3 regions of the Kitasatospora sp. NPDC058048 genome follow, and region 2 is predicted to be linked to each of the others. Evidence: riboswitches for the same ligand, from Rfam matches in the RefSeq annotation. Region 2 holds a riboswitch; each other region holds the start of a gene.

Region 1 (2,255 bases), on a different contig from region 2:
GGTGAGCACCTGACCGAGAACGAGGCCGCGGCGATGGCCTTCATCCTCCTGTTCGCGGGTTTCGAGACCACCGTGAACCTGATCGGCAACGGCACGTACGCCCTGCTGCGCAATCCGGAGCAGCGCGGGTTGCTGCAGGAGTCGGTGGCCCGCGGGGAGAGCGCGCTGCTGGAGACCGGGATCGAGGAACTCCTGCGCTACGACGGGCCGGTGGAGATGGCGACCTGGCGGTTCGCGACCCGTCCGCTGGCCATCGGCGGGGTGGACATCCCGGTCGGTGACCCGGTGCTGGTGGTGCTCGCCGCGGCGGACCGCGACCCGGCCCGGTTCGCGGCCGAGAACACCCTGGACCTGGCCCGGACGGACAACCCCCACCTGGGCTTCGGGCACGGCATCCACTACTGCATCGGCGCTCCGCTCGCCCGCTTGGAGGGCCGTGCCGCGCTGACCACGCTGCTTTCCCGGCTGCCCGATCTCCGGCTCGCGGAAAACGCGGACGACCTGCGGTGGCGCGGTGGTCTGATCATGCGTGGGCTGCGCGAACTGCCGGTGGAATTCAGTCCGGAGAGCCGCTCCCCGCACGCCTCTCCGCAGACCCCTTCGCACGCGCCTTCGCAGGCCTCTCCGCAGGCCTCTCCGAACACTCCCGCCACGCCTCCGACGTGCTGAGATCGCACTGACGGGACGTCGTGAACCACCTGCCGACGGGGGTGTGAACACCCATCAATCCGGACATAACACCGCCGTTGGTAGGCGATCGAACACACGCCGTAATTATTGTGTGATATCGACGATATGAGCTTGTGATTGGTCTGATGATCTGTCTACTCTCCCTGGAGTTCGCAGCTGCGGACCTCGTACGCGGAACGCCGAGTCCTGCCCGCCGCGTCACGGGAAACCGACCAGAACCCTGGGCAGGGGCGGGGGAACCAGGTTTGTTGCCGTCTCCCCACGGCTTGGGGTGAAGCCGCCCGAGCGGAATCGTTTCCGCATACGGCGGCCGGGCCACCTCCCGGTCCGAACCCGACAGCTCACCTCGCAGGCGTGCGGAGAGGGACCTCTTCATGCTGTTCGTTGGAACTGGCCGTCACCGTCGTCGCACCCAGGCCGAGAAGGCCATCGCCGTCGCCGGTGTGGCCGGCGTCGGACTCGCGATGCCGCTCCTCACCGCCACCGGCGCCTCCGCCGCCCCCGCCTCCACCTGGGACGCCGTCGCCCAGTGCGAGGCCGGTGGCAACTGGAGCATCAACACCGGCAACGGCTTCTACGGCGGCCTCCAGTTCACCTCCAGCACCTGGAAGGCGTACGGCGGCACCGCCTACGCGCCGCAGGCCAACCAGGCCAGCAAGGCCCAGCAGATCTCGGTCGCCGAGAAGGTGCTGGCCTCGCAGGGCCCGGGCGCCTGGCCGGTCTGCTCCCAGAAGGCCGGTCTGACCAAGGGCGGCGCCCCGGCCGCGGTCGACACCTCCTCGGACGCCAAGCCGCAGTCCGCCGCCAAGCAGCAGACCCCGAAGCCCGCCGCCAAGCCGGCCGAGAAGCCGGTCGCGCAGCAGCCCGCCGCCCAGAAGCAGGCCCAGAAGCCCGCCGCGCAGCCGGTCCAGCAGGCCGCCCCGCAGCAGCAGGCGCAGCCGCAGACCCCGGGCTTCTCCGGCAAGGCCGGCTGGGACGCCGACGCCAAGGTGTACTGGTACCAGAGCAACGGCGCCTGGTACTGGACCAGCCACCAGAGCGTCTACCAGCAGTACGCCGGCCAGGCCGCCGCCCAGCCGCAGTACGCCCCGCAGGCCGCGCAGTCGGCCCCGCAGACCGCCGGTCACGACTACACCGTCCGCGCCGGTGACACCCTGTCGACCATCGCCGCCGCCCAGGGCGTGTCCGGCGGCTGGCACGCGCTGTACGAGCAGAACCACGGCACGGTCGGCGGCGACCCGAACCTGATCATGCCCGGCCAGGTGCTGCACCTCGGCTGAGCCGGCCCGCTCGACGTCGCCCGCTCGACGTCGCCCGCTCGACGCCGGCCCGCCCGCCGCACCCGGCGCCGACGCCGCCCCGGCCCACCGTCCGAAGGGGACCGGTCCTACCGGTCCCCTTCGTCCGCATTCGCCCGCTCCGGTGGGACAAGCTGGGACAAGCAGGTGAACTACCGGTGGGTAGTGGGGCCACACGCTGAGACGGGACCGAGGCGGACGTGGCCCCGGGAGCCCGGGCGGTTAGGCTCTGGTCGTAACGACTCCGCAATCGTCCTGCTGACAGCA
Region 2 (2,255 bases):
CGGTATCACCGGCGTGCTGCTGGCCGCCCGACTGGCCGTGCCGGTCGTCGCCGCCGCGCTCGACGTGCCCGGCTCGGTGGCCGCGGCCGTCAACCACCTCAGGGACACCGGCTCGCAGCGCCCGGCGCTGGCCCCGCTGGTGATCGGCCCGGAGGCGGACTCCGAACTGCTCGCCACCGCCGCCGAGGAGACCGGCTGCCCGTCGGCCGCGCCGCTGGGCTCGTACCCGTCGGTCGGCCAGCTGATCGCCTCCACCTACCTGGCGGCGCTGCCCGCGCCGTCCCCGGAGGACCTGGCACGGGCCGAGGCGGAGGCCGCGGCCGCCGCCGAGGCCGAGGGGGCCCTGGAGGGCGTCCGCGGCGCCCACGCGGCCTCCCAGGAGCCCGCAGGGCGGTAGTCGACGCCGCGCGCCGGTTCGCGCGCACCGAAGGGCCCGGAACGGCATGCGTTCCGGGCCCTTCGGTTTTGCTCCGCCCGCCCACGGCCGTCCCGCGGAAGTCGGACGGCAATGAAGTGGAATGTCCGTTCTGGCCTATTTGAAAGGAAATAGGAAACGCGGTCGCGGGCGCTCGCATCACTGCCGCCGCAGCATCCGCCGGGGCGCTCCGGCCCGCGATTCGACGCGCCGTCACACCACTTCTGAAGCGCTGCCAGTTGTGGGCTTCCGCAACAGGGTTGCCTGAAAACGATCATTTACGATCATGAAGAGCGGCAATTTTGGCAGTTCCCACTAAACCGTGATGCGCATCACAGCCGTTTGCAGTTTGAACTTAAGTCTGATTAACGTGCTCCCCGTTCGTGACCACACGAACCCGGTTCATCCGCGACGCCGAGTCCTGCCGTCGGATGTCCTGGCAGCGCGAAATCGCACCACGGCAGGAGCGGGGGACCCACAGGTAAGTCGCCCCGGACCGATCTCCGGAACGGTCCAGGGCTAGGGGTGAAGCCGCGCCCACAGCGCGGCCGGGCAACTCCAGCCCGAATCCGACAGCTCACCTCGCAGGCGTGGGAGAGGACCGCGTCTTCATGCTGCCCACCAACGGCACTCGTCTGTCCAGCCGCACCCATCGCGTGATCGCCGCCCTCGGCGTCGCGGGCGTCGGCCTCACCGTCCCCTGCATCGCCTCCGGCACCGCCTCCGCCGCCACCGTCGCCACCTGGGACAAGGTCGCCCAGTGCGAGAGCGGCGGCAACTGGAGCATCAACACGGGCAACGGCTTCTACGGCGGCCTCCAGTTCACCTCCAGCACCTGGTCCGCCTTCGGCGGCAGCGCCTTCGCGGCGCGCGCCGACCTGGCCACCAAGGACCAGCAGATCGCCGTCGCCGAGAAGGTCCTCGCCTCGCAGGGCCCCGGCGCCTGGCCGGTGTGCTCGGTCCAGGCCGGCCTCACCAAGGGCGGCGCCGCGGCCGCCGTCGACACCTCGGCGGGCTCCACCGCCGGCTCGACCGCCGCCAAGCCCGCGCAGCCCGCCCAGAGCGCCAAGCCGGCCGCCCCGGCCGCCAAGCCCGCTCCGCAGACCCAGGCCCCGGCCGCCAAGCCCGCCGCGCCCGCCCAGGACGGCACGCAGGCCGGCACCGACTCCGCCGCCTCCGGAAACCGGAGCGACTGGGTCCAGAAGCGCCAGCAGCAGGCCCAGAACGGCGACTACACCGTGGTCGAGGGCGACTGGCTGTCCGCGATCGCCGACCAGCACAAGGTGCAGGGCGGCTGGCAGCGGCTGTACGAGCTCAACCGCGGCACCCTGACCGAGGGTCCGGACAGCATCTACCCGGGCCAGCAGCTGTCCTTCGGCGGCAACGGCCAGGCCCAGGCCGGCCAGTCCGCCACCGGCAAGTCCGGCTCGGACTTCACCTGGTTCGACCGCTCGCAGAAGTCCGGCCAGTCCGCGAACGGCGGTGCCGTGAACGCCCAGCCGACCGCGCAGGCCCAGACCCCGGCCGCCAAGCCGTCCACCAAGCCGGCTGCCAAGCCCGCTCCGCAGACCCAGGCTCCGGCCCAGACCCAGGCTCCGGCCGCCACCGGCAGCATGGCCGCCGCGGTCTCCTTCGCCGAGTCGAAGGTCGGTCAGGCGTACGTCTACGGCGGCACCGGCAACGGTGGCTGGGACTGCTCCGGCCTGACCCAGGCCGCGCTGCGCGCCGCGGGCGTCTCCGTCCCGCGCGTCGCCGCCGACCAGGCCGCCGCCAGCACCCACGTCTCGCTGGACAGCCTCCAGCCGGGCGACCTGCTGTTCTGGTCCAACAACGGCAAGGA
Region 3 (2,255 bases), on a different contig from region 2:
CTCCAGGGCGGTCTCGCCGAGGTGGCGGGCGAGCAGTACCGCACCGGCGGCATCGACCCGTCCGTCCAGCTGATGCTCACCTCCGACCCTTCCGGCTACCTGGAGAAGGCCTCCACCGTCCAGCAGGCCAGCAGCAGCCAGGCCGAGGCGCTCAAGGGGCTGCTGGACCAGCAGCGCCGGCTGGACCAGGAGAAGGTCGAGGCCTCCGCCGTGCTCGCCTCGCTGGACACCACCACCAAGGACCTGAACCAGGCCAAGGCGGACGTCAACACCAAGCTGAAGGCCGCCCAGGACCTGCTGAACTCGCTGAGCGCCACCGACCGCGCCGCGCTGAAGGCCCAGCAGGCGCAGGACGACCGCGCCTCGCGCGGCAGCGACCGGGTCGACCTCAGCAGCCTGCCGCCGGCCAGCGGCTACGCGGCCGTGGCGATGGCCAAGGCGATGGGCAAGCAGGGCTCGCCGTACGTGTGGGGCGCCACCGGCTCGACCACCTTCGACTGCTCGGGCCTGATGGTCTGGGCGTACGGGCAGGCGGGCGTCTCGCTGCCGCGCACCTCGCAGGAGCAGGGCCACTACGGCACCCGGGTGCCGTCGCTGGACCAGGCCCAGCCGGGCGACCTGGTGATCTACGGCAACGACATGCACCACGTCGGGATGTACATCGGCAACGGCATGGTGGTCCACGCGCCGCACACCGGTGACGTGGTGAAGGTGATGAAGGCCGACGCGATGTCGATCAACACCATCCGCCGGGTCTGACGGCCCGACACGCCCGCGGGGCCGTTCCGGGGGCTGTGAAAAGCGCCACCCCTCGTGCGGGGGGTGGCGTTCGGCTTTCCGCCCCTTCGCGGCCACATGCTGAGAACTGATCAGCCTTCTGTGTGCCGGTGGTCACCATCGGTCATTTTCACAGCAGAACTTGGGAAATCTTTGGTCTTTTTTCTGACAAGGATTTGAACCGATCACGGTTCAGTTACTAGGGTCGTGCTCTGAACCACCGCACTGTCGATCGCCCAGCCAGGGTGGCGGCGGTGGTTACCGTCGAGTTCGTGAGGCAGCGGGGCAGGTCGAAGCGACTGCCCGACAGGGGAGCCCAGTGTTTTGGGGGCGCTGCGGAGCGGAGCCGGGGAACCACGTTCCTCCGGGGTGAATCGACGCCAGGTCGGCCGATGGAACGGCCGTGAGGCGTCGTAGGGCATGCTTCCGGCCCGAACCCGTCAGCTCACCCGGTAGGCGGACGTAGGAAGAAGGAGTCCGCCTTCGTGGCGTCCCATCGTCGTCCCAAGCCCGCAGGCCGCGCCCGGGTCTCGATCCTGACCGGTGTCGCCGCGGCAGCCGTCGTCCTCTCCGCGCAAGGCGCCCACGCCGACCCGCAGCCGACCAAGGAACAGGTCAAGGGGCAGGTCGACCAGCTCAACGAGCAGGCCGAGATCGCGACCGAGAACTACAACGCGGCCCAGGCCAAGCAGCAGGAGCTGGAGAAGCAGGTCTCCGGCATGCAGGACCAGGTGGCCCGTCAGCAGGCCCAGGTCACCGAGCTCCAGGGCGGCCTGGCCGAGATCGCCGGCGAGCAGTACCGCAACGGGGGCATATCCCCGACCGTCCAGCTGATGTTCTCCTCCAGCCCGGACACCTTCCTCAGCCAGGCCGACGCGCTGAACCAGGCCGGCAGCACCCAGAAGGGTCAGCTGAAGGAGCTCCAGGAGCAGCAGCGCAAGCTCGACCAGGACCGCAACGAGGCCCAGGGCAAGCTCGCCGAGCTGGAGTCGACCACCCAGCAGCTGAAGACCTCCAAGGAGGAGGTCCAGGGCAAGCTGAAGGCGGCCCAGGACCTGCTCAACACGCTGACCGAGCAGGAGCGCCAGGCGCTGCGCCAGGCCGAGGAGAAGGCCGCGGCCGACGCCAAGGCCAAGGCCGACGCCGCCCAGGCCCAGCAGCAGCAGGCCGACCGCGCCTCCCGCGACAACAGCCGCGGCGACCTCGCGGCCGGCTCGAGTGCCTCGACCGGCTCGACCGCCTCCTCCCCGGTGAAGGTGGCCCCGGGCAGCTCGCGCGGTGCCGCCGCGCTCTCGGCCGCCGCCTCCAAGATCGGCAGCCCGTACGTCTGGGGCGCCACCGGCCCGGGCTCCTTCGACTGCTCCGGCCTGATGGTCTGGGCGTTCAACCAGGCGGGCGTGTCGCTGCCGCGCACCTCGCAGGCGCAGGCCTCGGCGGGCACCCGGATCGGCTCGGACATCTCCCAGGCCCAGCCCGGC

Evidence for each region. A riboswitch is a leader RNA that binds a small molecule or an ion and turns the genes downstream of it on or off. The one in region 2 is predicted to bind cyclic di-AMP.
Region 1: linked by a shared signal. The riboswitch ahead of ACFVVA_RS24305 (transglycosylase family protein) and the one ahead of ACFVVA_RS03715 (transglycosylase family protein) in region 2 are both predicted to bind cyclic di-AMP.
Region 3: linked by a shared signal. The riboswitch ahead of ACFVVA_RS14285 (NlpC/P60 family protein) and the one ahead of ACFVVA_RS03715 (transglycosylase family protein) in region 2 are both predicted to bind cyclic di-AMP.

The regions. Positions count from the first base shown of each region.
Region 1 is NZ_JBHVRT010000024.1:8,363-10,617, reverse strand. It holds gene ACFVVA_RS24310 (cytochrome P450) at 1-669, shown strand, start outside; cyclic di-AMP (ydaO/yuaA leader) riboswitch at 891-1,059, shown strand; gene ACFVVA_RS24305 (transglycosylase family protein) at 1,065-1,970, shown strand.
Region 2 is NZ_JBHVRT010000002.1:384,644-386,898, reverse strand. It holds gene ACFVVA_RS03720 (hypothetical protein) at 1-397, shown strand, start outside; cyclic di-AMP (ydaO/yuaA leader) riboswitch at 849-1,019, shown strand; gene ACFVVA_RS03715 (transglycosylase family protein) at 1,006-2,255, shown strand, end outside.
Region 3 is NZ_JBHVRT010000011.1:11,970-14,224, reverse strand. It holds gene ACFVVA_RS14290 (NlpC/P60 family protein) at 1-759, shown strand, start outside; cyclic di-AMP (ydaO/yuaA leader) riboswitch at 1,099-1,252, shown strand; gene ACFVVA_RS14285 (NlpC/P60 family protein) at 1,263-2,255, shown strand, end outside.